3 regions of the Streptomyces sp. NPDC059080 genome follow, and region 2 is predicted to be linked to each of the others. Evidence: riboswitches for the same ligand, from Rfam matches in the RefSeq annotation. Region 2 holds a riboswitch; each other region holds the start of a gene.
The links. Region 2 has a riboswitch for cyclic di-AMP ahead of ACFWWQ_RS05260 (M23 family metallopeptidase). Riboswitches for the same ligand answer to the same signal wherever they lie in the genome.

Region 1 (6,505 bases), on a different contig from region 2:
CCTCGCGGAGCGGGACGGCGGCCTCGGCCTCGTCGAGGGCGGCGGCCGCGTCGGCTCTGATCGCGGCGATCCGGTCGGGGGACGGCGGGTCGCTGATCTCGCCGTCGCGCACCAGGTGCCGCTCGGTCATCCGCACGCAGCCTATGTCGACGGAGCGGGCGGCGCGGACGGCGCCGTCACCGAGGACGAACTCGGTGGAACCGCCGCCGATGTCCACGACGAGGTACGGGCGGGCGAAGCCCGCCCGTCGCCCGCCACCACCCTTCCCGGGAAGGCGCTCCGCACCTGCAGCCTCCATGCCGGTCAGCTCGCGGGTGGCGCCGGTGAAGGAGAACTCCGCCTCCTGGTCGCCGGTGATGACCTCGGGCTCGACGCCGAGGATGTCCACCACGCCGCGGACGAAGTCGTCGCGGTTCTCGGCGTCGCGGGAGGCGGACGTCGCCACGAACCGGGTGCGCTCCGCGCCCAGCTCCGCGATGACCGCGGCGTACTCACGGCAGGCGGCGAAGGTCCGCTCCAGCGCCTCGGGCGCGAGCCGCCCGGTGCGGTCCACGCCCTGGCCGAGGCGGACGATCTGCATCCGGCGGTCCAGCTCCGTCAGCTCACCGGTGGCCGGGTCGACGTCGGCGACCAGCAGGCGGATGGAGTTGGTACCGCAGTCGACGGCGGCGACCCGGGTCATTCGGCGTCTCCTTCGGCGGCGGCGGTGTCCTGGCAGGGCGTGACGCACGGGCCCTTGCGCCACCACTCGGGCAGCATCGCGAGCGCCTCGTCGCCCAGTGGGTTGACGCCGGGACCGGTCGCGAGGGAGTGGCCGACGAGGACGTGCAGGCACTTGACGCGGTCCGGCATGCCACCGGCGCTGGGGAAGCCCTGGAGGACCTCGATGGCGTCGCGGCGGCGGATGTAGTCCTCGTGGGCGGCGCGGTAGGCGGCGGCCAGCTCGGGGTCGGTCGCCAGCCGCTCGGTCATCTCCTTCATCACGCCGTTGGCCTCCAGCGTGCCGATGGCGGAGGCCGCGCGCGGGCACGTCAGGTAGTACAGCGTCGGGAACGGCGTGCCGTCCTCCAGGCGCGGGGCCGTCTCGACGACATCCGGCTGGCCGCAGGGGCAGCGGTGGGCGATGGCCCGCAGGCCACGCGGCGGGCGGCCCAGCTGCCCCTTGAAGGCGGCGATGTCCGCGGCGGTGGGCTCGGTGGGCTCGGTCTGGGGCGGAGGCGTGTCCATGTGCGCTTTCGGTGGGATCTTCGGTGGGATCTTCGGTGAGCTTTCGGCCGCGGACGGGCGGACGCGGAGGGTGCCGTCGCGTCGCCGCCCGCGGGTCGGGCAGGTCGGATCAGGCGGTGCCGGGCAGCCGGACCGGGGTGCGGCGCGTCACCGGTCGGCCGTGTCGACGTCGGCCCAGAGGTTCTCGTACCAGGGGCTTCCGGCCGCTCCCGCGCCGTCGCGCCGAGCACCGTCGTCGGCGCGCGATCCGTCCTGGACGATATAACCCGTCTCGCCGGGGCGGACGAAGTGCAGATGCAGCCGGGCCTGCTGCTCGACGTGGGCGGGATCGCGCCAGCGGGACTTCTCGTCGCGCAGCCGGTCCAGCGCCTCGGCCGCCTCCTGGGCCTTGCGGCGCTGGTCGGCGATGTCGGAGCGCTGCGAGACGTACTGCCGTATCGGGTAGGCCAGGGCCACGACGAGGGAGCACATGACGAGGGCCAGCAGGGCGGCCCGTCCGGTGAGGCGGTTGCGGCGGGGGCGCCGGACGCGCTGGACGCGGGCCACCGCCTGTTCGCCGAGCGCCTTGAGCCGGGTCGCGGTCGAGAACCGGTCCGCGGACACGTCGCCTCCCCTGTTGGCCGACTGTCATGGAGTTCGTACGCTCCCGCCGGGCGGGGCCGTTCGGAAGCGCAGCCGTCCCCGGCAACGGTACGGGACCGTCGCCGGGGACGAACGCAGGCCGTGACGGCGGGTGGCCCGCCCACGGCCGGGCGGAGCGGGGCGCACCCTCGCCGGGGGAAATCAGCCCTTGCTGTGCTTACTGGTTCGCAGAGCGCTGTGCTTACTGGTTCGCAGAGCGCTGTGCTTACTGGTTCGCAGAGCGAAACCGCGGGAAGGCCGAACGGCCGGCGTAGACCGCCGCGTCGTCCAGGATCTCCTCGATGCGCAGCAGCTGGTTGTACTTGGCGACGCGCTCGGAGCGGGCCGGGGCGCCGGTCTTGATCTGGCCGCAGTTGGTGGCGACGGCCAGGTCGGCGATGGTGACGTCCTCGGTCTCGCCGGAGCGGTGCGACATCATGCACTTGAAGCCGTTGCGCTGGGCCAGCTCGACGGCGTCCAGCGTCTCGGTGAGCGAACCGATCTGGTTGACCTTCACCAGAAGGGCGTTGGCGGAGCCCTCCTCGATGCCGCGGGCCAGGCGCTCGGGGTTGGTGACGAAGAGGTCGTCGCCGACGAGCTGGACCTTGGCGCCGAGCTTGTCGGTGATGACCTTCCAGCCGGCCCAGTCGTCCTCGAACAGCGGGTCCTCGATGGAGACCAGCGGGTAGGCCGCGACCAGCTCCTCGTAGTACTCCGTCATCTCGGCGGCGGAGCGGTCCTTGCCCTCGAACTGGTACGTGCCGTCCTTGTAGAACTCGGAGGCGGCGACGTCCAGGGCGAGCGCGATGTCCTGGCCGGGGGCGTAACCGGCCTCCTTGATGGCCTCCAGGATGAGGTCGAGGGCCTCACGGTTGGAGCCGAGGTTGGGGGCGAAGCCGCCCTCGTCGCCAAGGCCGGTGGCCAGGCCCTTGCTCTTCAGGACCTTCTTGAGGGTGTGGTAGACCTCGGCGCCCCAGCGCAGCGCCTCGGAGAAGGACTCCGCGCCGATCGGGGCGATCATGAATTCCTGGATGTCGACGTTGGAGTCGGCGTGCGACCCGCCGTTCAGGATGTTCATCATCGGGACGGGCAGGACGTGCGCGTTCGGGCCGCCGAGGTAGCGGAACAGCGGCAGGTCGCTGGCCTCGGAGGCGGCGTGCGCGACGGCGAGGGAGACGCCGAGGATGGCGTTGGCGCCCAGCGAGCCCTTGTTGTCAGTGGCGTCCAGGTCGAACATGGCCTGGTCGATGAGGCGCTGCTCGGTGGCGTCGTAGCCGACCAGCTCCGGGCCGATCTGCTCGATGACGGCGAGGACGGCCTTCTCGACGCCCTTGCCCTGGTAGCGGTTGGGGTCCCCGTCGCGCAGTTCGACGGCCTCGAAGGCGCCGGTGGAGGCACCGGACGGGACGGCGGCCCGGCCGGTGGAGCCGTCGTCGAGGCCGACCTCGACCTCGACCGTGGGATTACCTCGCGAGTCGAGAATTTCGCGGGCTACGACGACGTCGATGGACGGCACGTTGTCTCCTTCATGGGTGTCTGGAGTTCTGCGGCACGAGCCTAACGGCCCCCGGGACTTCCACTCGCTCCCGGCCCGCGCAGCGGGCCGAAAGGTGCCTCGGACGCCGGGTGCCGGACATTCGGCAACGAAGGCCGCGGAACGGAAAAGCGGCTGATAAGGGGCGGGCACGACGCTGTGTCCGGCACCAGGGTACGGAACGGCGAAACCCCGCCTCGGCGCGCGGAGGGCGGCATCGGCGGTGAGCCGGTGCCGCCCCGGGGACGTGCGCGCCGGGCGGGGCATCCCGTGGGGAAGGTCCGCGGGTGAGCGGGGGCTCCCGGGCGGGGCCGTGGCCCGCGGGGTCCGGGCGGGCGGCGCCGCCTCCCGGTCCGGTGTGCCGCACGTGCCGCCGTACGCATGGGCGCGGTGGACCGGGAGGGGCGGGGAGCCCGGGGTGCGGGGCGGTGGGCGGGCCCCGCGCGGGGATCAGACGTGGAGCTTCTGGCCCGGGAAGATGAGGTTCGGGTTGGAGCCGATGACGGACTTGTTGTCCGCGTAGACCGACTTCCAGTTCTTGCCGTGCGCCTTGGCGATCTTGGCCAGGGTGTCGCCGGACTTCACGGTGTAGTTGCCGTGGCCCATGGCGTGGTGCTGGGGCGCCGGGGTGGTGTGCTGCTGCGGGGCCTGCCGCTGCGGGGCGGCCTTGGGCTGCGCGGCCCGCTGCTGCGACGCCTGCTGCTGCGGGGCGGCCTTGGTGGTGGAGCCCGTGTTCAGGTCGGGGGACGGGCCGCCGGCGGTGAGGTTGCCGGCACCGGCGCAGGACCAGGCGCCCGGGCCCTGGATGGCGAGGAGCTTCTCGGCGGCCTGGATCTGCTGGGCCTTGGTGGCCAGGTCGGCGCGCGGGGCGAACTGCTTGCCGCCGGCCGCCGCCCAGCTGGACAGGGAGAACTGCAGGCCGCCGTAGTAGCCGTTGCCGGTGTTGATCGACCAGTTGCCGCCGGACTCGCACTGGGCGACGGAGTCCCAGGTGGAGACCGAGGCGGCGGAGGCGGAGGTGGCGCCCATCAGCGGGACGGCCACGGCGGCACCGGCGACACCGGCGAGGGTGGCGACGCGGACGGCCTTGGAGGGGCGACGGTGCTTGGCCTTGTTCATCAGCATGTTTTCGTTTTCCTCACCGACGCCTACGAGGTGAGCTGTCGGGTTCGGGCGGTGTGGATTGCCCGGCCGTGTGTTCCTCACACACGGCTTCACCCCAAGCCGGTTGACCCGCTTTCACGGGCGGGACCGGCACTTACCTTGGGTCCCCCGCTCCTGCCTTCGGCGCTTGCGCGTCGACCACCTTCGCCCACCGGCAGGATTCGGCGTGTGAACGAAGGGCCCGCTTTGGCGAGCGATGCCGACCGTAAACAGAACCCCCCGCGTCGTTCAAACCCCACTTTCTGGGCACAGTTGACCGCCAACGACCGCAGAGGGCGCATATTTCCGCAGGTAGGACATGGTGTGGAGGCGAAGGGCAGGTCGCGACGCCACGGATGTCAACGAGAGCCATGTCTCACTTTCGCCAAAAGGGGCAAAGCAGTTCATCTCCCTCGATCAGTGGCCCAGATCGAGGAGTTGGCCTGGGCGGATGAGGTCCGGGTCGTCGCCGATGACGTCCTCGTTGCGCTCGTACAGCGCGGGCCAGCCGCCCGGCAGCTCACGCGCCTCGACGATGGCTGACAGGTTGTCACCGGGGCGCACGGTGTACGCGCCCTCGCCCGGGTCCGTCCGCTCGCCGCCCCGCGAGGCGTGCCGCCCCGGGGCGCGTTCGCCGTCCCCGTCGGCGTCACTGCCGCCGCGGTGGCGCCCGGAGCCGTCCCCGTCCGCCGGGGGCGTCGTACGGGACGGGTGCGAGGGCCCGGACGGGGTGGAGGCGTGGCCGGACGGGTCGCCCGACGGGCCGGGCCTGCCGGGCCTCCCCGAGCCTTCGGGCGCCTCCGGGGAGTCGGTGGTGCCGGGCGTGCCGGGCGAGGCGGACGGGGCGGGGGCGCCGGACGGGTCCGGCTGACCCTTCGGGGCGGACGGGTCGGCGGTGTCCTGGTCCGGGTCGTCGGGGGTCGGGGTTCCGTCCTGACCGGTGTCCGCGCCCGTACCGGTGTCCGTGCCCGTACCGGTGTCCGTGCCCGTGCCGGTGTCCGTGCCCGTGCCGGTGTCCGTGCCCGCGCCAGTGTCCGTGCCAGTGTCGCCGCCGTCCGCGGCGGCGGGCGGGGTGGTGACGGTGCCGCCGGGGTCGACGTCGGGGGTTCTGCCGCCCTTGGTGAGTCCGGCGCCGGCCGCGCAGCGCGGCCAGGCGTCCGGGCCGCGGTCGGCGAGGATCGCCTGGGCCACGGCTATCTGCTGGGCGCGGCTGGCCAGGTCGGGGCGGGCCGCGTACTCCAGCCCGCCGTGGTCGCGCCACATGTCGAGGGTGAGCTGGAGCCCGCCGTAGAAGCCGTTGCCGGAGGCGCTGGACCAGATGCCGCCGGACTCGCACTGGGCGACGCGGTCCCAGGTGGTGGCGTCGGCGGCGTGGGCGGCGCCCGCGCCGAGGAGGGGCAGGGCGAGGCCCGCGCCGGTCACACCCGCCGTGACAAAGAGGGCCGGTGCCTGGCGGGGGCGACGGTGCCTGCCGTTGCCGGTGCGCATGCGATTGCCTTTCGAGCGGCGGTTGAGTTGTCCGCCCCGACGACCCGGCCCGGCCGCCGGGATCCGGTACGGCCGTCCACCGGGCAGTGGAGCGCTTGTCCGGTGGCAAGGTAGCCGGGCTCACGGGGCGTCACAAGCCGGTGTAGCGGAGATCACGCGTAGGTCACGTGACTGATGGAGCGTCAACTTCCGGGCCGTGGGCGGCCGTCCGCGCCGGTGGACGGCGTGTCGTCAGGGGGCCGGGGTGAACGCCACGGGGAGGGTGCGCAGACCGCGCATGATGAGCCCGCCGCGCCACCGCAATGCATCAGGTTCCGCCGCAAGCCGGATGTCGGGCAGGCGGGTCAGGAGGGTGGCGAGGGCGGTCTGCCCTTCGAGGCGGGCGAGGGGCGCGCCGAGGCAGTAGTGGATGCCGTGGCCGTAGCCGAGGTGCGGGTTGTCGGTGCGGCGCAGGTCGAGGGTGTCCGGGGCGTCGAAGCGTGCGGGGTCGCG
Region 2 (11,197 bases):
GCTGACCGTATCGGTGACGAGCAGCGCCAACGGCTCGCCACCACCTTGGGGGAGCTGGCGCCGGGACGGCCCGTGATCTGCGCGGCGTACGGACGCATCGCCCCGGAGGTGTTCTTCGACCGCGGACCGGGAGACGACTGTGACCCGGCGATGAAGCAGTTGTCGTTCGAGGACCTGTTGCGGGAAACGGCCGACTACCGCGCGGCGCGTCACCATGACGCGGAGGCGGTGACACGTATCAGTTCGGGGAGTGACTGTCAGCCGGGCACCGTGGCTCGCGACAGTCAGCACCCCCAACCACAGCATGCCCCAGTGGCCGTGGTGGATGTCAGTGTCAGTGCGCGTGCGCATGACGCGTCGGGCGAGGGCCAGCGACAGTCGCCGCCGCATGAGGGCGAGCCGTGTTCGGGCGACTGCCACGGGCAACACCTTCACAGCGGTTACCAGACCGTGGAGTTCACCTCGCGTGTCGCCATGCACCCGCGTCGGTTGATGGATTTTCTCGACAGTCGCCCGGCAGGTCTGTATCGCATCAAGGGGTTCGTGCACTTCGACGTTCCGGGGAGCAGACAGAAGTTCGGAGTACACGCGGTGGGTGATTTTCTTCGGTTCTACCCGACGTCTTGGGAGCGTGGCGAGGAGCGTTGTACGCAGCTCGTGCTCATCGGTAGCCGTATCGACGCGGGGTCACTGCAGGAGCAGTTGTGTGCATGCAGGATGACAGAAGCAGTGACTGTCACCGCGCCGTCCCCCGATGACACGCTTGCGCACAACCGACCGCGGCAGCGTGCAACATCACCCCAAGACGCATCGTCACCCCACGACGACGACCTACTGGAGCGCGCCATGTGGGGCGTCCTGCGCTACGTAGCCGACCGCGATGACCAAGACGGTCACGAGCGATAACGAGAGACATCTCACGTGTCTGAGAAGCCAAGCCGCGACGGCCAAGTCCGCTGCTGAGGAGGTGAAGGCATGCTGCTCGTCGAAGAACTGTCCGGTCTGCAAACAGTGGTAGAGCTGGCCGATCAGGCGGTTGAACAGGTGCCGCTGGGCTTGGGCGTGCCAGTCTCCGCGCTCGCGTCGTCGGCGGTGGTGCGCGTCAGCCCCACAAGAGGCTCTCAGCGAGGAGAAGACCCAGAGGAATCCGGCGGTGATCAGCCGGTCGTTCTTGATGAAACGCCGTCCCACGTAGCGTTTCTTGCCCGAAGCGCGAGTGATGGGGGCTGATCCCGCGTAGGCATTCAAGGCGCGGGCGTCGGCGAAGCGGCTGCGGTCGTCTCCGATCTCGGCGAGCACCCGGGCGGCGAGCTGTACCCCCAGGCCGGGGAAGCTGAGGAGGATCTCAGCGTCCGGGTGCCGGCGAAAATGCTCCTCCACCGCCGTCGCGAGGTCTGCGGCGGCCGCGCAGGCTGCGTACTCTTCGGCCCGCCATCTCACTAGCCGTTCGCGGCACCAGCGCGCCGCAGGGGCCTCTGTCTTACGAAGAGCTCGGTGGCTCGGGAGGAAGCGAAGAGGTCGCCCTGCGACGGGCTCACACCGCAACGATCTACGTGCGGGGGGCCGGGTTGGGTTCCGTAGCGGCCCGAAGCCGCCGGCGCCACCGTTCTCTCGTAAGGCATCAACGGACCGGGAACCGACAGGAGTCTGCCCGGCGCCCACGCGACCACTACGAACCCAACCCACTTCAACAGTCCAACAGCTCACCCACGAGCTGATCTGGAACCGCCTACTCACGAATTAGGAACAACGGAGCAGCACCGGACCGGACGACAACGCAACCGCCCCTTCCGCACCTCTGCGTCCACCCCCCCCCGCACAGCGTCAGGGGCGCCCCCACACCACAGTGCGGGTGCGCCCCCTCCGAGCGGCTGTCGCCGTAGCCGATCCCTCTACGCCGGCCCCGCCAGCGCTGCCACGGGCTTCGTCAGCGGTACGCCGGAGCCGTCGCGCCGCGGGTCCGGTTCCGGGAGGGGCACCGGGGCGCCCTTGGCGTCGGCGGCGCGGGCGGGGGCCGCGCCTGCCCAGGCGAGGGTGAGGCAGTCCTCGCCCTTCAGGAAGCGCTGGCAGCGTACGCCGCCGGTCGCGCGGCCCTTGCGTGGGTACTGGTCGAACGGGGTGAGTTTGGCCGTCGCCAGCGAGTCGTCGAGCATGCCGTGCGAACCGGCGACGGTGAAGACCACCGCGTCGGCCGCCGGATCGATGGCGCCGAAGGAGAGCACCTTGGCGCCCGCGCCGAGTTTGACCCCGGCCATGCCGCCCGCCGGGCGGCCCTGTGGCCGGACCTGCGAGGCCGGGTACCGGAGCAGTTGTGCCTCGTCGGTGATGAAGATCAGGTCCTCCTCACCGGTGCGCAGTTCGGCGGCGCCGACGATGCGGTCGCCCTCCTTGAGGGTGATGACCTCCAACTCGTCCTTGTGCGCCGGGTAGTCGGGCACCACGCGTTTGACGATGCCCTGTTCCGTGCCGAGTGCGAGGCCCGGTGAGGACTCGTCGAGTGTGGTCAGGCAGATCAGGGTCTCGCCGTTCTGCAGGGTCAGGAACTCCGACAGCTGTGCGCCACCGGCGAGGCTGGGTGCGGCCACCGTCTCGGGGAGCTGCGGCAGGTCGATCACCGGCAGGCGCAGCAGCCGTCCCGACGATGTCACGGCGCCGACCTCACCGCGCGTGGTCGCGGGCACGGCGGAGACGACGACGTCGTGCTTGACGCGCTTGGCGTCGGCGTCGAACGGGGTGTCCCCACCAGCCGTCCGGGCCAGCAGACCCGTCGACGACAGCAGTACTCGGCACGGGTCGTCGGAGACCTCCAGCGGTACCGCGGCGACCGAGGTACCGGCGGACTCCAGCAGGACGGTGCGGCGTTCGGTGCCGTACTTCTTGGAGACGGCGGCGAGTTCGCCGGAGACCAGCTTGCGCAGCTCGGCGTCCGACTCCAGGATGCCGGTCAGCTGCTCGATCTCGGAGCGCAGCGTGTCGCGCTCCGCCTCCAGCTCGATGCGGTCGAACTTGGTGAGCCGGCGCAGCGGCGTGTCCAGGATGTACTGCGTCTGGATGTCGCTCAGGGAGAAGCGTTCGATCAGCCGCTCCTTGGCCTGGGCGCTGTTCTCGCTGGAGCGGATGAGGCGGATGACCTCGTCGATGTCGACGAGGGCGGTGAGCAGGCCCTCCACCAGGTGCAGCCGGTCGCGGCGCTTGCCGCGGCGGAACTCGCTGCGCCGCCGCACGACCTCGAAGCGGTGGTCGACGTAGACCTCCAGCAGCTCCTTGAGGCCCAGGGTCAGCGGCTGGCCGTCGACGAGGGCGACGTTGTTGATGCCGAAGGTCTCCTCCATCGGCGTCAGCTTGTAGAGCTGCTCCAGGACGGCTTCCGGGTTGAAGCCGTTCTTGATCTCGATGACCAGGCGCAGACCGTGTTCGCGGTCGGTGAGGTCCTTGACGTCGGCGATGCCCTGCAGCCGCTTCGAGCCGACCAGGTCCTTGATCTTCGAGATGACCTTCTCGGGGCCGACACTGAAGGGCAGTTCGGTGACGACGAGGCCCTTGCGGCGCGCGGTGACGTTATCGACCGCCACCGTGGCGCGGATCTTGAAGGTGCCGCGGCCCTTCTCGTACGCGTCGCGCACGCCGCCCAGCCCCACGATCCGGCCACCGGTGGGCAGATCGGGACCCGGCACGAACCGCATCAGCGTTTCGAGGTCGGCGTTGGGGTGCTTGATGAGGTGACGGGCGGCGGCGATGACCTCGCCGAGGTTGTGCGGCGGCATATTTGTCGCCATACCGACAGCGATACCGGATGCGCCGTTGACCAGAAGGTTCGGGTAGGCGGCGGGGAGGGTGACCGGCTCCCGCTCCTGGCCGTCGTAGTTCGGCGCGAAATCGACGGTGTCCTCGTCGATCGACTCCGTCATCAGGGTCGTCGCGGACGCCATCCGGCACTCGGTGTACCGCATCGCGGCGGGCGGGTCGTCGTTGCCGAGCGAGCCGAAGTTGCCGTGGCCGTCCACCAGGGGCAGCCGCATCGAGAACGGCTGTGCCATGCGCACCAGGGCGTCGTAGATGGAGGCGTCGCCGTGGGGGTGGAGCTTGCCCATGACCTCGCCGACGACGCGGGCGCACTTGACGTAGCCACGGTCGGGGCGCAGGCCCATCTCGTTCATCTGGTAGAGGATGCGGCGGTGCACGGGCTTCATGCCGTCCCGGGCGTCCGGCAGGGCGCGGGAGTAGATGACCGAATACGCGTACTCAAGGAAGGAACCCTGCATCTCGTCGACGACGTCGATGTCGAGGATCCTCTCCTCGAAGTCGTCCGGCGGCGGGGTCTTCGTGCTGCGGCGGGCCATCGCGGCTGCGGCTCCTTCTGCTGCGTCTACTGCCGATGTGTGGGTCGACCAGCCGTTGGTGAACAGCTGCCGGTCCGACCGGCGGGGGATCGACCGGTGAGTCTGCTGACTCCGACGCGGACCATTGTGGACCGCCCCACCGACAACGCCGGACGCGACTCCCCTCCACGGGGCCGTGGCGCATCTCCCGCCGCTCGTACGGGGGCGGCCGCACGGGAACTTCGCCAGATGCCGACGCGATTGCATACAGTGACAGGACTTCTTCGCAAGCGGATCGAAGGGACGTACATGCCCATGGGTCACACGGCCACAGAAAAAGCCGGCTCCGGCGGCCTGACAGCGACCGAGCACCGGCTGGCCAACGGCCTGCGCGTGGTGCTCTCGGAGGACCATCTGACGCCGGTGGCAGCCGTCTGCCTGTGGTACGACGTAGGTTCGCGTCACGAGGTCAAGGGCCGTACCGGCCTGGCCCACCTCTTCGAGCATCTGATGTTCCAGGGGTCCGCGCAGGTCAAGGGGAACGGCCACTTCGAGCTGGTGCAGGGTGCAGGCGGCTCGCTGAACGGCACCACCAGCTTCGAGCGCACCAACTACTTCGAGACCATGCCCGCCCATGAGCTGGAGCTGGCGCTCTGGCTGGAGGCGGACCGCATGGGCTCCCTCCTGACGGCGCTCGACGAGGAGTCCCTGGAGAACCAGCGCGACGTCGTCAAGAACGAACGCCGCCAGCGGTACGACAACGTCCCCTACGGCACGGCCTTCGAGAAGCTGACGGCCATGGCGTACCCGGAGGGCCACCCCTACCACCACACGCCCATCGGGTCGATGGCCGATCTGGACGCGGCGTCCCTGGAGGACGCGCGGGCGTTCTTCCGCACCTATTACGCGCCCAACAACGCGGTCCTGTCGGTGGTCGGCGACATCGACCCCGAGCAGACGCTCGCCTGGGTCGAGAAGTACTTCGGGTCGATCCCCTCGCACGACGGCAAGCAGCCGCCGCGCAGCGGTGCCCTGCCGGACACCGTCGGCGGCCAGCTGCGGGAGGTCATCGAGGAGGAGGTGCCCTCGCGTGCCCTGATGTCGGCCTACCGGCTGCCGCACGACGGCACCCGGGAGGCGGACGCCGCCGATCTCGCGTTGACCGTCCTGGGCGGCGGCGAGTCCTCACGCCTCTACAACCGCCTGGTGCGCCGCGACCGCAGCGCCGTCGCCGCCGGGTTCGGCCTGTTGCGGCTGGCCGGTGCGCCGTCCCTGGGCTGGCTGGACGTCAAGACGTCCGGTGGCGTGGAGGTCGCGGACATCGAGAGCGCCGTCGACGAGGAGCTGGCCCGGTTCGCCGCCGAGGGGCCGACCCCGGAGGAGATGGAGCGGGCGCAGGCCCAGCTGGAGCGCGAGTGGCTGGACCGCCTCGCGACGGTCAGCGGGCGCGCCGACGAACTGTGCCGCTACGCCGTCCTGTTCGGCGACCCGCAGCTGGCGCTGACCGCCGTGGGGCGTGTTCTGGACATCACGCCCGAGGAGGTGCACGCCGTCGCCCAGGCCCGGCTGCGCCCCGACAACCGCGCGGTGCTGGTGTACGAGCCGACCGCCGCCGACGAGAGCGCCGACAACGACGAGGAGGCGGACCGGTGAGTGACGCCACGACCCGCGAGGACCTGGCCATGAGCGAGATGACCTTCCACCCGCAGCCCCGGGGCGGGGCGCCCAAGCCGTGGGCCTTCCCGGCGCCCGAGCGCGGTGCGCTGCCCAACGGCCTGACGGTGCTGCGCAGCCACCGCCCCGGCCAGCAGGTCGTCGCCGTCGAGGTCGACATCGTCGCGCCGCTGGAGTCCGAGCCGGAGCGCCTGGACGGTGTCGCCACGATCATGGCGCGGGCGCTGTCGGAGGGCACCGACCGGCACGACGCCGAGGAATTCGCCGCCGAACTGGAGCGCTGCGGCGCCACGTTGGACGCGCACGCCGACCACCCCGGGGTGCGGGTCTCCCTGGAGGTCCCGGCCTCCCGGCTGTCGCGCGCCCTGGGGCTGCTCGCCGACGCGCTGCGCGCCCCGGCCTTCCCCGAGGGCGAGGTGGAGCGCCTGGTGCGTAACCGTCTCGACGAGATCCCGCACGAGCTGGCCAACCCGGGGCGCCGCGCCGCGATGGCGCTGTCCAAGGAGCTGTTCCCCGCGTCGTCCAGGATGTCGCGGCCCCGGCAGGGCACCGAGGAGACCGTCGGCCGCATCGACGCGGCGGCCGTCCGGGCGTTCTACGCGGCGCATCTGAGGCCCGCGGCGGCCACCGTCGTGATCGTCGGTGACTTCACCGGCATTGACGTGGACGCGGCGCTCGCCGACACGCTGGGCGCCTGGCAGGGGTCCGCCGCCGAGCCGGTCGCCGTCGCGCCGATCACCGCGGACGACACCGGCCGCGTCGTGATCGTCGATCGCCCCGGAGCGGTGCAGACGCAGCTGCTCATCGGGCGGATCGGCGCCGACCGCCACGACCGCCAGTGGCCTGCGCAGGTCCTCGGCACGTACTGCCTGGGCGGCACCCTGACGTCGCGTCTGGACCGGGTGCTGCGTGAGGAGAAGGGCTACACCTACGGGGTGCGGGCCTTCGGGCAGGTGCTGCGTTCGTCGGCGCCGGACGCGCCCGGGGGCTCCACCGGCGCCTCGATGCTGGCGATCAGCGGCTCGGTCGACACCGAGTCCACCGGTCCGGCCCTCGACGACCTGTGGAAGGTGCTGCGTACCCTCGCGGCGGAGGGGCTGACGGACGCCGAGCGGGACGTCGCCGTGCAGAACCTCGTCGGCGTCGCGCCGCTGAAGTACGAGACGGCGGCGGCGGTAGCGGGCACCCTCGCCGACCAGGTGGAGCAGCATCTGCCGGACGACTACCAGGCGCAGCTGTACGCGCGGCTGGCCGAGACCGGTACGGTCGAGGCGACCGCCGCCGTGGTCAGCGCGTTCCCGGCGGACCGGCTGGTGACGGTGCTGGTCGGTGATGCGGCGCAGATCGCCGAGCCGGTCCGGGCGCTGGGCATCGGCGAGGTGACGGTCGTCAGGGGCTGACGAGCCGGAGGAGCGGTGGCCCCGGCCGGGTCGTCACGGCGGCCCGGCACAGTGGAACAAAAGGGGATCCCGAGGGCGGAAGGCCACCCTCGGGATCCCCTTTATGTCCGGATTTGCTGGCCGCTGGTTCCGTCGCGCCGGTGTGGCGTGACGCACAATATGGCGTTTCTGTTTGCCGATTGAAAGTTGTCACGATTAGCTTCATGCGCGCTGTCCGCCAGCTGCACGCCGCAACCGCGGCATCGGACAGCCATCGCCGAGTCCCCGTACGGCGCGAGCCAGGGGAGCCGGGGACCCACACGTCCCTGGGGTGAATCGGGCGCCTCTCCGGAGGGACCCGTAGGAGACCTTCCTGCTCCGAACCCGTCAGCTAACCCGGTAGGCGAGAGGGAAGGAAAGGAACCAGCCAGCACATGGCGTTCACCCGTGCCACCGGGAAGCACCGCCGTCCGAGCCGCAGCGCCCGGACGACCCGCAACATCGCCGGCATCGCCGGTCTCGCCGCCTCCGGCGTCGTCGTCTCCGTGTCCTCTCCCGCGATGGCCGCCACGTCCGGCGCCGCGCACGACACGGGCCTGCAGCGGGCCGTCGTCCTCGGTGACGAACTCGCCGAGCGCGTCCAGGCCCAGGCCGATGCGCAGCAGGCCGTCGCCGAGACCGCCGAGGCCAAGGCGAAGGCCGAGGCCGAGGCGGAGAAGCAGGCCCGGGCCGCCAAGGCGGCGGCCGACAAGCGGCACGAGGCCGAGGTCCGCGCCGCCCGCGAGGAGGAGCGCAAGCGCCTCAACGCCTTCGTCGCCCCGATTTCCGGCTCGTACGTCTCCACCGCCTACCAGGCGTCCAGCGGACTGTGGTCCTCCGGTACGCACACCGGCATCGACTTCCACGCCGACCCCGGCACCACCGTGCACGCCGTCGGCGCGGGCACCGTCGTCGAGGCGGGGTGGGGCGGCGCGTACGGCAACAACATCGTCATCAAGATGAACGACGGCACGTACACCCAGTACGGCCACCTGTCGCAGATCGGTGTCTCGGTCGGCCAGCAGGTGATGCCCCATGAGCAGATCGGCCTGTCCGGCGCGACCGGCAACGTCACCGGCCCGCACCTGCACTTCGAGGCCCGGACCGGTCCGGACTACGGCTCGGACATCGACCCGATCTCCTACCTGCGGTCGCACGGCGTCAACGTCTGATCCATCTCGCCTCCCGGAGCCCCGGCCCGCCCTCACCGGGCGCCCGGGGCTCCGGTGCGTCCGGTGCTGTACAGCGGATGGCTGGATTTCCCGGCGGTCAGGGAAGGCTCTCACCAAAAGATCTCCATGAATGCGTGAAGGCGGTAAAGGCGCCACCACCGTCGAATAGAGTCGCCGAAAAGGCGCCGTACACCGGCGTTTTCCGGGGAGGACGGTGGAGGCGCCCACGATGACGCAAGGCCAGATTTCCGTGCAGCGCATCTCCGCGGCGATTCGCGACGACATCGTTTCCGGCGTGCTGATCCCCGGCAGCCGGCTCGTCGAGGACATTCTGGCCACCCGTTACGGCGTCTCCCGGGTGCCGGTCCGTGAGGCGTTGCGGACCCTGCAGTCCGAGGGGTTCGTCACCGCGCGACGGCACGCGGGCGCCTGCGTCGCGGCGCCCACCGTCCAGGAGGCGGCCGACCTCCTGGACCTGCGCGCGCTCCTGGAGCCGATGGGCGCCGCCCGTGCGGCGGTCCGCCGCACCGACGCGCATCTGAAGGTCTTACGGGGCGTGGTGCGGCTCGGCAGGGAGCGCGCCCGCCGCGGCTGTCCGGGCGATCTGCCCCGGTTGGACGGCTGGTTCCACGAGACGCTGGCGCGGGCGGCGGGAAATCCGGGGCTGACCGCGCTGCTGACCCAGGTGCGGCGGAAGATCGAGTGGATGTACGTCGTCGAGCTTCCGGCGCGGTATGTGGAGACCTGGGACGACCATGGTGCGGTGCTGGACGCGGTGGCCCGGGGCGACGCAGAGGCGGCGCGCGCCCTGATGGCGTCGCATGTCGCGCGGTCGCTCCCGGCGTACCGCCCGCGGCACCGTCAGCCGGCCGCGGTGCGCCATCCGCAACGTCCCGTCAGCAGCGGGCGGGTGCGTTCTTCATAGGGGCGCGGTATACGGGGCGACCGGCGGGTGGCGGGATCTGTTCGGGGAATTGCGGAAACGGGTGCCGGAAAACGCGCCATCCGGGAATTGCCGCAACCGCGTAGATGCGTATTCATGTATTCGGTCGTGCGGTGCCCGCCGGGGCTGCGGCGAATTGCGAGCGGGGGACAGGTGCCGCCCCGGGGAGCGGTGGCCGTTCCGTTGCCCGGAACGCGAAAGGCCCCGCCGCGGTGACCGTTTCCGGCCGTGACGGTGGGGCCTTTCCCCGGCTGCGGGGAGGTGGCGGCGTCCCGGTTCAGACGGTCTCCGGCAGCTCGTCGAGGCCCTCGGTGACCAGCTTCGCCAGGCGCTCCAGTGCGGCCTCCGCGCCCTCGGCGTCCGAGGCGAGCACGATCTCCTCGCCACCCTGGGCGCCCAGGCTCAGCACCGCGAGCATCGAGGCCGCGTTCACGGGGGCGCCGTCGGCCTTGGCGATCGTCACGGGAACGCCGGCGGCGGTGGCCGCACGGACGAAGATCGAGGCAGGACGGGCGTGCAGCCCCTCGGCCCAACCGACATTGACGCGGCGCTCAGCCATGGTGTTGCCCTTCAAGTCGTCACAGTTATCTAGACCAGTCTCTCGCGCGGTCGCGGGTGCTCCGGAAGCCCCACCTCCGGTGTTCCGCACCCTCGTCCGCACCTTGTCCGTACCTCGTCCGCACCTCGTCCGCACCACGTCCGGACCGGTCCGCGGGTGCCGCCCGACGACTGCCGCCAGGACGCCCGCCGCCGGCCCGGCGCCCGGCCCCGCCCGCGCGCACGAGCCGGTTGTCGGTGCCCGGCCGTACGCTGTCCGCATGCAGCAGCCGCCGGATCGCGCGTACCCGAGCCACTGGGAAGCCGATGTGGTGCTGCGCGACGGCGGCACCGCCCGGATCCGCCCGATCACCCCGGACGACGCCGAGCGCCTGGTCTCCTTCTACGAACAGGTTTCGGACGAATCGAAGTACTACCGCTTCTTCGCGCCCTATCCCCGCCTCTCCGACCGCGACGTGCACCGCTTCACCCACCACGACTACGTCGACCGGGTCGGCCTCGCCGCCACCGTGGGCGGCGAGTTCATCGCCACCGTCCGCTACGACCGGATCAACGACCGGGGTCTGCCGGCCACGGACCCGGGGGACGACCAGGCGGAGGTCGCCTTCCTGGTGCAGGACGCCCACCAGGGCCGCGGCGTCGCCTCCGCGCTGCTGGAGCACATCGCCGCCGTCGCACGGGAGCGCGGCATCCGCCGGTTCGCCGCCGAGGTCCTCCCCGCCAACTCCAAGATGATCAAGGTGTTCACGGACGCCGGGTACACCCAGCAGCGCACCTTCGAGGACGGCGTCGTCCGGCTGGAATTCGACCTCGAACCGACCGAGCAGTCCATGGCCGTGATGCGCGGCCGCGAGCAGCGCGCCGAGGCCCGCTCCATGCAGCGGCTCCTCGCCCCCGGCTCGGTCGCCGTCATCGGCACCGGCCGCACGCCCGGCGGCGTCGGCCGCACCGCCCTGCGCCATGTCCTCGACTCCGGCTTCACCGGCCGCGTCCACGCCGTCAACCGCGCCTTCCCCGAGGGGACCGACCGCCTCGACCCCGAGGGTGTCCCCGCCGTCCGCTCCCTGCGGGAGATCGACGGCCCGGTCGACCTCGCGGTCATTGCCGTCCCGG
Region 3 (11,197 bases), on a different contig from region 2:
CTGTCATGGCCGCGACCGACGGCACCATCCGCACCCAGTGGAACTCCGCCTACGGCAACATGGCGATCGTGACGGCGCCCGACGGCACGGAGACGTGGTACTGCCACCTCAGCAGCACCAAGATCCGCTCCGGCTCCGTCAAGGCCGGCGACCAGATCGCGTACTCGGGCGACTCCGGCAACTCCACCGGCCCGCATCTGCACTTCGAGGTGCGGCCGGGCGGCGGCTCGCCGATCAACCCGCTGCCGTGGCTGCAGAGCCACGGGCTCAACCCCAACTGACGCCCGGCGCCCGCCGGTCGCTCCGGCAGGCGCCCGCGTGGTGGCCCGGCCCCCTGAAGGCCGGGCCTTTTTCACAGCTTCTCGACCGGGGCGTACCGCAGCAGCAGCCGCTTGGGCTTCTCACCACCGAAGTCGATCGTCGCCTCGGCGTTGTCCCCGCTGCCCTTGACGCCGGTGACCGTGCCGAGGCCGAAGCTGTCGTGGGTGACGCGGTCGCCGACGGCGAGCGCCACCACCGGGCGGTCGCTGCTCCGCCGGGTGGCGAACCCGCTCGGGCCCTTGGCCCGCGACGTACCGAACCCGGCGCCGACGCCGCCGCTGCCGCTGCCGCTGCCGCCGGAGCGCATCCCGCCCATGGTCGCGGACGGCGTCGCCGGTCCGGTGCGCCGCCAGTCGACATACGTCGCGGGGATCTCCTCCAGGAACCGCGACGGCGGGTTGTACGACGGCTGGCCCCAGGCGCTGCGCATCGTGGCGCGGGTGAGGTAAAGGCGCTCGCGGGCGCGGGTGATGCCGACGTAGGCGAGGCGGCGCTCCTCCTCCAGCTCCTTGGCCTGGCCGAGCGCACGCATGTGCGGGAAGACGCCGTCCTCCATGCCGGTGAGGAAGACGACCGGGAACTCCAGGCCCTTGGCGGTGTGCAGGGTCATGAGGGTGACGACGCCGCTGCCGTCCTCGTCCTCGTCGGGGATCTGGTCGGAGTCGGCGACCAGCGCGACCTGCTCCAGGAAGTCGGCGAGCGTGCCGCCGGAGACGGGCTCCTCCGCGTCCGCGTCCTCCGCGGCGGGTCCGGCCACGCGGTCCTGCTCGAACTCCAGGGCCACGGCGGCGAGTTCCTGGAGGTTCTCGATACGGGTCTCGTCCTGCGGGTCGGAGGAGGACTGCAGCTCGGCGAGGTATCCGGTGCGTTCCAGGACCGCTTCGAGGACGGTGGCCGGTCCGGCGCCGGATTCGACGATGGTGCGCAGCTCTTCCATCAGGGTGTTGAAGCGCCGGACGGCGTTGGCGGAGCGGGCGGCCATGCCGTACGCCTCGTCGACGCGGCGCAGCGCCTGCGGGAAGCTGATCTTCTCGCGGAGCGACAGGGCGTCGATCATCGCCTCGGCGCGGTCGCCGATGCCGCGCTTGGGGACGTTGAGGATCCGGCGGAGGGGGACGGTGTCCTCCGGGTTCGCGAGCACCCGCAGGTACGCGAGGATGTCGCGGACCTCCTTGCGCTCGTAGAAGCGGACACCGCCGACGACCTTGTAGGGCAGCCCGACGCGGATGAGGATTTCCTCGAAGACGCGGGACTGGGCGTTGGTGCGGTAGAAGATCGCGACGTCCGAGGCGCGGGCGTCCCCGGAGTCGGTGAGGCGGTCGATCTCCTCGGCGACGAACTGGGCCTCGTCGTGCTCGGTGTCGGCGACGTACCCGGTGATGCGGGGGCCCTCGCCGGCTTCGGTCCAGAGGTTCTTGGGGCGGCGGTTCTCGTTGCGCTCGATGACGGCGTTGGCGGCGGAGAGGATCGTCTGGGTGGAGCGGTAGTTCTGCTCCAGGAGGATCGTCGTGGCGTCCGGGTAGTCCTCCTCGAACTGGAGGATGTTGCGGATCGTGGCGCCGCGGAAGGCGTAGATCGACTGGTCGGCGTCGCCGACGACGCACAGCTCGGCGGCGAACTCGGCCGGGCCGACCAGCTCGCGGACGAGGGTGTACTGCGCGTGGTTGGTGTCCTGGTACTCGTCGACCATGACGTGGCGGAAGCGGCGGCGGTAGTGGGCCGCGACGTCCGGGAACGCCTGGAGGAGGTTGACGGTCGTCATGATGATGTCGTCGAAGTCCAGGGCGTTGGCCTCGCGCAGCCGCGCCTGGTAGAGCGCGTACGCCTGGGCAAGGGTCTTCTCGAAACCGTCGGCGGCCTGTCCGGCGAAGGTCTCCTCGTCGATGAGCTCGTTCTTGAGGTGGGAGACCTTGGCGCTGAAGGACTTGGGCGGGAACCGCTTGGGGTCGAGATCCAGATCGCGGCAGACCAGGGCCATCAGGCGCTTGGAGTCGGCGGCGTCGTAGATCGAGAACGACGAGGTGAAGCCGAGGTGCTTGGACTCGCGGCGCAGGATGCGGACGCAGGCGCTGTGGAAGGTGGAGACCCACATGGCGTGGGCCCGGGGGCCGACCAGCTCCTCGACGCGCTCCTTCATCTCCCCGGCGGCCTTGTTGGTGAAGGTGATCGCGAGAATCTGGCCGGGGTGGACGCCACGGGCGGCGAGCAGATGCGCGATGCGGTGGGTGAGCACACGGGTCTTGCCGGAACCGGCTCCGGCGACGATCAGCAGCGGGCCGCCGGAGTGCGCCACGGCGGCCTTCTGGGCGTCGTTCAGCCCCTCCAGGAGTGTGGCCGGGTCGACGGCGGGGCGGGCGGCGCCGTCGCGGTAGTGCGCGTCCCGGGGCACGGGGGCGTCGAACCTGCCGCTGAAGAGGTCGTGCGGGACCTCCTCCGGGGCCGGGCCGTGCTCGTCCTCGGGAGGCGGCGGGGGCTCCTCGTCCTTGGAGGCGAGGTCCGCCAGGAAGTTGTCGTCAAAGAGGCTGCTCATCGCCCACCGAGTCTAGGCCGCCCCACTGACAGTCGGCCCCGGAGTCGCGGAAGTGCCGGAAAGAAGGGCGTTCCGCCCTCGCCGCCCGTGAATCCGGCATTCGACGCAGAAGCCCCGCCCTGCCCACGCGAACGTCACCTCATGCACACAGGTCACAGAAGGTTTCGGGCAATTCGAACATCTGCCTTCACAGGAGCCACACGAGTTGGCTAGGTTCACGCTCGGGCTGCCCGCATCCCGCGGACGACAGCGTCCGCACGGGCCGCCTCCGCCGAGTCCGGCCCTGCCCCACGGCACCCGGAGCCGGGGACCCACCAGCACCACCGGGGTGAATCGGTCGGTACGGCCGCCGCGCGCGGACGTACGGACCGTAGGGCCAGCCTTCCGTCTGCGACACCGCCCGAACCCGACAGCTAACCCGGTAGGCGGTCCACGGAAGGAGTCGTCGGCCTTGCCGTCGCACCGCAAGCCGCGTACCCGCGTCCTCACCTCGCCCGGCAGCCGCCGGACGGCCGCCGGTCTGACGACCGCGGCCCTCGCCACGGTCACCCTGCTGTCACAGTCGGCCGAGGCGTCCCCCCGCTCCCCGAAGCCGACCGTCGAAGAGGTCAAGAAGAAGGTCGACACCCTCTACCGCCAGGCGGAGGTCGCGACCCAGAAGTACAACGGCGTCAAGGAGCACGTCGACGAGCGGCGGGCGGAGGTCAGCGACCTCCAGGACGCCGCGGCGCGCCGCACCGGGAAGCTCAACGAGGCCCGCCGGGAGCTGGGCACCTTCGCCGCCGCGCAGTACCGCGGCGGCGGTATGAACCCGACGGCGCAGCTGATGTTCTCCAAGGACCCGCAGCAGTTCGCCGACCGCAGCCACCTGATGGAGCGGCTGACCGGGCGGCAGCAACAGGCCGTCGACGCCTACCAGGAGCAGCAGGCCGCCGCCGCCCACCAGCGGGCCGAGGCTTCCCGCAGCCTGGAGCGCCTCCAGGAGTCGCAGACCGCGCTGGCCGACTCCAAGCGGACGGTCCAGGGCAAGCTGACCGAGGCCCGGCAGCTGCTCTCCGAGCTGACCGCCGCGGAGAAGGCGCGCCTGGCGGCGCTGGAGCGCAAGAAGGAGGAAGAGGCCCGGCGCAAGGCCGAGGAGGAGGCTCAGAAGCAGCACGAGCAGCCCGGTGGCGGGACGGACACCGGCTCCCCCGGTACGGCCGACCCCGGCCAGGGCGGCGGACCGGCCGACGGTTCGTACCGTACGAAGGCCGAGAAGGCGCTCGCGTTCGCCCGCGCCCAGATGGGCAAGCCGTACGTCTGGGGCGCCACCGGCCCCAACTCCTACGACTGCTCCGGGCTGACGCAGGCCGCGTGGAAGGCGGCCGGGGTGAGCCTGCCGCGCACGACGTGGGACCAGGTGAAGGTCGGCCAGCGCGTCGCCACCACGGATCTCGCCCCCGGTGACCTGGTGTTCTTCTACAACGACATCAGCCACGTCGGGATGTACATCGGCGACGGCAAGATGATCCACGCCCCGAAGCCGGGCGCCAGCGTGCGCATCGAGTCGATCTACTACATGCCGATCTACGGGAGTGTCCGCCCGGCGTGACGCCCCTCCGGGAGACCGTCACACCGCGTGGCCTCCCGGGACACGGCTCCGGCCCGGCCCCCTTGGTGAGGGGCCGGGCCGGAGGCGTACGCGGGGTGTGCCGGGGGCGCGGGGGACATTGCCGCGCGCCCCGGTCGGGCTCAGGTCCAGAGCACCGCGATGAAGATGTTGACCATGGTGAGCAGGCCGACCGTGCCGAACAGCGGCTTGGCGATGCTCTCCTCGTCCCGCTTGACGTAGACCAGACCCAGGATGACGACCAGGACGGCCAGCTTGATGCCGATCTTGATGTTGTCGACCGGGCTGCCCTGGGCCTGGTTCAGGCCGACCAGCGCGATGCCGGTGACCAGCATCGTCAGCGCACCGTGCAGCATCGCGGGCACGAACCGGGCGGTGCCCGCGCTCATCGCCTTCATCTGCGTGAGAAAGCCCCCCAGCAGGGAGGCGATACCGATGATGTGCAAGCCGACGAAGATATTGATTACTACGTCCATAGTGCGGATCGTAACGGTCTCCCCCCTACCTCCTTCCGGGGGCCCGGTGGTGGGCGTTCATGGCCGGTCTGCGGCCTGTCCGCGGGGTGGGGGCGGCTCTAGGGTGCGGCGCATGGATCGTGCTGAGGGGGCCTGCCGGGGGTGTGACCCGGCCGGTCTCGCGCGGGTCGCCGGTGTCTGGGCGCGGGGGTGGGCGCGGGCCCGTGCGACGCCGGCGCCGCGGGTGGTCCCGGGCGGCTTCCGCATCGAGGTCGGCCATCCGCGGCACGCCGCGCGGTACGTCCTCCCCGCCGCCGACCCCGCGGTGCTGCGCGCACTGGCCCGTACGGTGACGACGCCGGACATCTGGCTCAAAATCTGCGCGCCCCGCGCGGAGGTCGCACCGCTGCTCACCGCCGCCTGGCAGTACGACGAACCGCAGTACCTCATGACGGCCACACTGCCGCCGGATCCCCCGGCCGCCGCGCCACCGTCCGGCTACCGCCTCGGCACCGAGGAGTGCGACGGGATCATGGACGTACGGGTATGGGCCACAGGGACGGCCGACCGGCCCGCCGCGAGCGGCCGGACCGCGCTCACCGGCGGCGTGGACGGCACCCCGGTGTCCGCCGTCCACGACATGATCGGAACGGAGCCGGAACACCGCCGCCGGGGCCTGGGCCGCCTGGTGATGGCGGCGCTCACCGCCCACGCCGTCCGACGGGGCGCCACCGAGGGCGTGCTCGTCGCCAGCCCGCCCGGCCGGGAGCTGTACACGGCCCTGGGCTGGCACCTACGTTCTCCGGTTACGGCGGTGGTGCGGAAGGGGTGAGTGGGGTGAGAAGGGTGACGCGGGCGAGGCCGATGTCGCGTGGGCCGGGGCCCGGCGGCCCTCGGGGCGGCCCCCGTGGCGGGCGCGTCGGCCCCCCGGCCGTCAGCCCTTGATCTCCCGCCCCAGCCACCGGAAGATCTCGGGGACCTGTGCGCGCCACACCGCGCTCGTGTGGCCACCGGCGTCCGCGCCGATCCGCTGGACGGTCACCGTGGTCGGCCGCCGGGCCTGCCGCCGCAGTCCGAGACCGGCCTCGTAGCCGTCGCCGGACGCGCCGGAGAGGTAGAGCGCGGTGTGCGGCGGGCGGCCGGCCAGGTTGGCCTCCCGCAGCTGGTGCAGCGGGTTGCTCTCGATCCGCAGCTTCGGGTCCCTACCGGCGAGCGAGGTGGCCTCGCCCGCCGGGTCGTTGTACCCGGACATGCCGACCGCCGCGCGGTACCGGTCGGGGTGGGCCAAGGCGAGCCTGGTCGCGCAGTGCGCCCCGGCGGAGTACCCGGCCAGCGCCCAGGAGTCGGGGCGGTCCCCGGCCCGGAAGGTTTCGGTGATCATCTGGCGTACGTCGACGGTCAGCCAGCTGTCGGCGTTGACCTTGCCGGGGATGTTGACGCATCCCGTGTCGGCGCCTTGGTAGATGTTGGTGCGCGGCGCGACCAGGATGAACGGCTCGATCTCCCCGCGCTCCATCAGCGGCTGGAGCTGGCGGCCGGCCGCCAGCGTGCCGAACCAGGACTTGGCCGAGCCGGGGTAGCCGGGCAGCAGCTCGACCACCGGGAACTTCTTGGTGCGATACGCCGGGTCGTGGTACTGCGGCGGCAGCCAGACGTACACCTCACCGCTGACGCCGGAGATACGGCCCTGGAGGTCCGTGACCTGCACGCCCGGGCCGACCACCGGGTCGTCGGCGGGGCGGAACGGCTGGGCCCGGCGGGGTTCGTCGGAGATCTGCCGACCGCCCAGCCCGTCGGGACCGAGGTCACGGGCCGCCTCGATGTGGCTACCGGTGCCGAGGAGGTCGTCCCAGGTGTCGTAGAGGTTGTTGGCGTTGTTGACCAGCACGAAGACCATGGTGATGGCGGTGGCCTGGGCGAACAGCAGCATGACCAGACGGAGCGCGCCGCGCACCAGACGCGGCCCGGCTATCCGGCTCCAGAGCGCCAGTGGCAGGACGATCGCGACGACCAGCAACAGGAGCGAGGTGAGGAAGAAGGGCGTGCCCGTCAGGCTCATCGGGATCTCGCTTCCAGGACGTGTACATGATCAACGGGGTGGTGGCCGCGCCGACGGCAGCGAGCCTCTCCTCGCCTTTAGATGGCGTTACACGACGTCCTGGTTGCCCCTCTTCGCGGGCTTCTTTCCTCCTTTTGCTGGATGGATCACCGGGCTTTTGCTGGATGGGTCACCGGGCGTGACGGGGGCCTCTCCGGCGGTGAGCCGGGAGCCCTCAAGTGGTGCACCTGAGGCCCCGGCTCCCTCCGGTGGTACGCCGGCCCCGGCCGCGTGTCACACCAGGCGGCGGGCGGCGGCCCAGCGGGTCAGCTCGTGGCGGTTGGAGAGCTGGAGCTTGCGCAGCACCGCTGAGACATGCGACTCCACGGTCTTGACGGAGATGAAGAGCTGTTTGGCGATCTCCTTGTACGCATAGCCGCGGGCGATCAGCCGCAGTACCTCGCGCTCCCGCTGGGTGAGGCGGTCCATGTCCTCGTCCACCGGCGGGGCATCCGTCGAGGCGAACGCGTCGAGGACGAACCCGGCCAGCCGGGGCGAGAACACCGCGTCGCCGTCGGCCACTCGGAAGATCGCGTCGACCAGGTCCTTCCCGGTGATCGTCTTGGTGACGTAACCGCGCGCGCCGCCCCGGATGACGCCGATGACGTCCTCGGCCGCATCGGAGACCGACAGTGCCAGGAAGCGGACCGGCCGCTCCGGGTCGGCCATCTGCGGCGCGCTGCGGCGCAGCACCTCCACGCCGCCGCCACCGGGCAGATGGACGTCCAGGAGGACGACCTCGGGGCGGGTGGCGGTGATGACCGTGATCGCCTGGTCGACGTCGGCCGCCTCGCCAACCACCTCGACGCCGGTCCGCTCCGTCACCCCGATCTCCGCCTGAACCCCGGTACGGAACATCCGGTGGTCGTCGACGAGCACCACCCGTACGGTGCGCTCCCCGGCCGCCTCGCCACCGGCCGGGCCGTCGCCCGCCGGTCCCAGGGTCGCGGGCCCGTCGGGTTCCGCGGTGCCGGCGAGTGCCGGTGTGCCGGTGCCGACCGGTGTGCTCAGGGGAGCGTCGTCGCTGCTCAGGCCCTGCTGTGCGCCGTCGCTGTTCATTTCTTCCGTCCGTCCCTCGTGGTCTGCGTCGTCATCATCGCGCGGTGCGGCGCGCCGTGTCACCGCCGCGGCGTATGCGGCGCCCGGCGGGCGCGGCGGTGGTCGTGGGGGTGGTCGTAGGGGTGGTCGTAGGGCCGGCCGTGCGGGTGGCCGTAAGGAGGGTCATGGGGGTGGCGGCTGATGCGGGCGTGGTCATTCGGTGCGCTCCATCTCCAGCTCGACCTCGGTGCCGCCGCCGGGCACGGACCGCAGCCGGGCGGTGCCGCCGTTGCGTTCCATCCGGCCGATGATGGACTCGCGGACGCCCATCCGGTCGTCGGGGACGGCGTCCAGGTCGAAGCCCGGCCCCCGGTCGCGTACGGAGACGAAGACCGTGCGGCCCTCCACCTCGGCGAAGACCTGCACCGGCCCGCCCTCGCCGCCGTACTTCGCGGCGTTGACCATCGCCTCGCGGGCGGCCTTCATCTGCGCGCCCAGCGCCTCGTCCAACGGGCAGTCGCCGACGACCACGACCTCGATCGGTACGCCGTGGTGGTCCTCGACCTCGGCCGCCGCCGTACGCACCGCGTCGGCGAGGGTGGCGGGCTCCTCGTCCTCCTCCTTGGTGCGGCCCTCGGGCCGGTACAGCCAGGCCCGCAGCTCCCGCTCCTGGGAGCGGGCGAGCCGGGCGACCTCGCGGGAGTCGTCGGCGCTGCGCTGGATGAGGGTGAGGGTGTGCAGCACGGAGTCGTGGACGTGGGCGGCGACCTCGGCCCGTTCCTGGGCGCGGATGCGCATCAGCCGCTCCTCGGAGAGGTCCTGTATCAGGCGGACGAGGTAGGGACCGGCGAGCAGGGCGATGCCGACGACGACGGCGAGCGCGGCCTGGAGCACCGAGCCGAGGTGGCCCACCGAGCCCTGGAGCACGACGATGCCGGTCACACCGACTCCGACGAGCGCGACCCCGGCTGCGCCGCGCAGCATCGGGAGGACCCCCTTACGGCGGCCCAGCTCCAGCCACTGCGCGCGGCGCGCGTTGTCGGCCTGCCGCCAGACGAGGGCGACGCCCGCGGCTATCAGCAGCACCGGCCACAGATAGCCGCTGCCGATGCCCAGCTGGAACCGGGAGGCGACGAACGCGGACCCGGCCAGCAGCGCGATCAACGCGATGACCTGGCCCGTATCGGGTCTGCGGGCCCCGCCGCGGCGGGCGCCGTCAGCCGTGGTCCGGCGGTCCTCCACCCCGCCGACGCCGAGCGGGACGAAGAACCAGAACGCCGCGTAGAGCAGCGCGCCCATGCCTTCGGCGAGGAACAGAGCGACGAAAACGACCCGGACCCAGGAGACGGGGAGCCCCAGATGTCCCGCCAGTCCGCGCGCGACGCCGCCGAGCAGCCGCCCGTCGGCGCTGCGGTAGAGCTTGCGCACGGGTGGCTCGGCGAATTCCTGCGCGGACGCGTGGTGCGATCCGCCGCGGGGCGGGGCTGTGGTCATGCACAGATCGTCACACGCGGCGGGTCGGGGGACATCAGGGTGGACCCTGATGCGGTCCCTGAGATTTGCGGGTCCCGGCGCGGGCCTGCCTGACCGTCAGCTCGCGTCCTCGCGCTTGCGGAAGCCGTCCTTCACCTTGGAGAAGACGTCGCGGTACGTGGCCCAGTCGGCGCTCGGCGCGGAGACGTAGATCGCGTACTCCTTCTCCCCCTCGCGGCCGAATCCGAGGTCGATGCCGCGGTACTCCCGCACCCGGCCCTCGAAGGTGAACTCCCAGATGGCGGCCGGGTCGTTCTGGTACATCGTGTCCTGCAGCCGCTTGCGCGAGTAGCTCGGGTACTGCTTCTGCAGGTCCCCCTCGACCTGCTTGAAGTGCGCCACCTGGTCTCCGGACGAGAAGTCCAGCACGCTGATCGTCAGTTGGGCGAGCGACGCCTGGGAGATGTAGACGATCTGCCGGCCCCCGTCCTTCACCTGCCGCGTCCAGCCGTCCGGCACCGGATAGGAGACCCCGAGCTGCTGCTCCTCGACGCGGTGCATGCCGTCCGGGGTGGGCGGGGGCGGCCCGATGGGGTGCTGGGATACGGAGGGCTGCTCGGGGCTGCTGCTCTTCGCCGGTTGCGCCGTGTTGCCATCGCCCCCGTGGAGCGCGTACCAGGCGCCGCCCGCGCCGCCCCCGGCCGCCAGCACCCCGAGGGCGCACCAGAGGACGACCCGGCCGCGTCGCTTACGGGGCGGCGGGGACACCGCGATCTGCCCCGTGTCCTCGGCGCCCGACACGGCCGCCCCGGTGGCGGACGGCAGGAGCGCGCCGCCCATGGAGCCGGTGTCCGCCTCGGCGACCCGTTGGGCTTCCGCGTCGACGCCGACGAGGCCGCGGGTGTTCGCCGCCTGTCCCGTGACCTGGCCGGTGGCGGACGTGCTCGCGGTATCGGTGTCCGTGGCCGCGCCGGTCGTGGTGGCGCTACCAAGGGAGGCCGCTATCCGAGGGTCGGTGATCGCCCCGGTACCGGCCGTCCTTCCGGCGGTCCCGGTGGTGGTGCCCGTACCGCCGTTCCCCGTGGTGGACCGCCTGCCGCCCGCGGTGTCCGACGGCACGACCGGCCTGGTCAGGCCCTCGGAGCCGCTCGCCGTGTCGGAACCGCCGCGCCCCACGGTGCCCAGGGCCAGCGTCGGCCAGCCGATCAGTGCCGTGTCCACCTCCGCCTCGGCGGAGCGCAGCGCCTGCTCGACGACCTCGGCCGACGGCCGGTCGGTGGGCTCCTTCGCGAGCAGCGCCTCGATCAGTGGCGCCAACGGCCCGGCGTGGGCCGGCGGCTCCAACGGGTCGACGGCGATGGCGTACGCACTCTCGACCGCTGTGGTCTTACGGAACGGGGGCCGCCCCTCGACCGCCTGATAGAGCGTCGCCCCCAGAGCCCACAGGTCGGACGCGGGCCCCGGGGTGCCGCCCTTGACCCGCTCGGGCGCCAGGTAGTCGATGGAGCCGACCAGTTCGCCGGTCTTGGTGAGGGTGGACGTACCGGAGGCGACGGCGATCCCGAAGTCCGTCAGGACGACGCGGCCCTCGTCGCCGAGGAGGACGTTGCCCGGCTTGACGTCCCGGTGCAGCACCCCGGCGGCGTGCGCGGCCCGCAGCGCGGCGATCATGC

Region 1: it holds a riboswitch for cyclic di-AMP, as region 2 does, so the genes downstream of both, ACFWWQ_RS27280 (transglycosylase family protein) here and ACFWWQ_RS05260 (M23 family metallopeptidase) in region 2, are expected to answer to the same signal.
Region 3: it holds a riboswitch for cyclic di-AMP, as region 2 does, so the genes downstream of both, ACFWWQ_RS24070 (NlpC/P60 family protein) here and ACFWWQ_RS05260 (M23 family metallopeptidase) in region 2, are expected to answer to the same signal.

Annotation. Positions count from the first base shown of each region.
Region 1 is NZ_JBHYGX010000054.1:339-6,843, reverse strand. Features, by position in the region: gene ACFWWQ_RS27300 (exopolyphosphatase) at 1-682, opposite strand, end outside; gene ACFWWQ_RS27295 (DUF501 domain-containing protein) at 679-1,227, opposite strand; gene ACFWWQ_RS27290 (septum formation initiator family protein) at 1,375-1,830, opposite strand; gene eno (phosphopyruvate hydratase) at 2,075-3,364, opposite strand; gene ACFWWQ_RS27280 (transglycosylase family protein) at 3,833-4,507, opposite strand; cyclic di-AMP (ydaO/yuaA leader) riboswitch at 4,513-4,723, opposite strand; gene ACFWWQ_RS27275 (transglycosylase family protein) at 4,943-6,013, opposite strand; partial or broken gene ACFWWQ_RS27270 (cytochrome P450) at 6,245-6,505, opposite strand, start outside.
Region 2 is NZ_JBHYGX010000005.1:34,111-45,307, forward strand. Features, by position in the region: gene ACFWWQ_RS05235 (CobW family GTP-binding protein) at 1-906, shown strand, start outside; partial or broken gene ACFWWQ_RS05240 (transposase) at 970-1,416, opposite strand; gene ACFWWQ_RS05245 (DNA topoisomerase (ATP-hydrolyzing) subunit A) at 1,893-4,340, opposite strand; gene ACFWWQ_RS05250 (M16 family metallopeptidase) at 4,635-5,972, shown strand; gene ACFWWQ_RS05255 (M16 family metallopeptidase) at 6,011-7,393, shown strand; cyclic di-AMP (ydaO/yuaA leader) riboswitch at 7,638-7,793, shown strand; gene ACFWWQ_RS05260 (M23 family metallopeptidase) at 7,807-8,583, shown strand; gene ACFWWQ_RS05265 (GntR family transcriptional regulator) at 8,813-9,508, shown strand; gene ACFWWQ_RS05270 (HPr family phosphocarrier protein) at 9,804-10,085, opposite strand; gene ACFWWQ_RS05275 (GNAT family N-acetyltransferase) at 10,345-11,197, shown strand, end outside.
Region 3 is NZ_JBHYGX010000038.1:30,755-41,951, forward strand. Features, by position in the region: gene ACFWWQ_RS24060 (peptidoglycan DD-metalloendopeptidase family protein) at 1-281, shown strand, start outside; gene pcrA (DNA helicase PcrA) at 353-2,851, opposite strand; cyclic di-AMP (ydaO/yuaA leader) riboswitch at 3,111-3,295, shown strand; gene ACFWWQ_RS24070 (NlpC/P60 family protein) at 3,303-4,442, shown strand; gene ACFWWQ_RS24075 (hypothetical protein) at 4,583-4,936, opposite strand; gene ACFWWQ_RS24080 (GNAT family N-acetyltransferase) at 5,049-5,747, shown strand; gene ACFWWQ_RS24085 (alpha/beta hydrolase) at 5,850-6,974, opposite strand; gene ACFWWQ_RS24090 (LuxR C-terminal-related transcriptional regulator) at 7,248-8,024, opposite strand; gene ACFWWQ_RS24095 (PspC domain-containing protein) at 8,265-9,545, opposite strand; gene ACFWWQ_RS24100 (serine/threonine-protein kinase) at 9,642-11,197, opposite strand, start outside.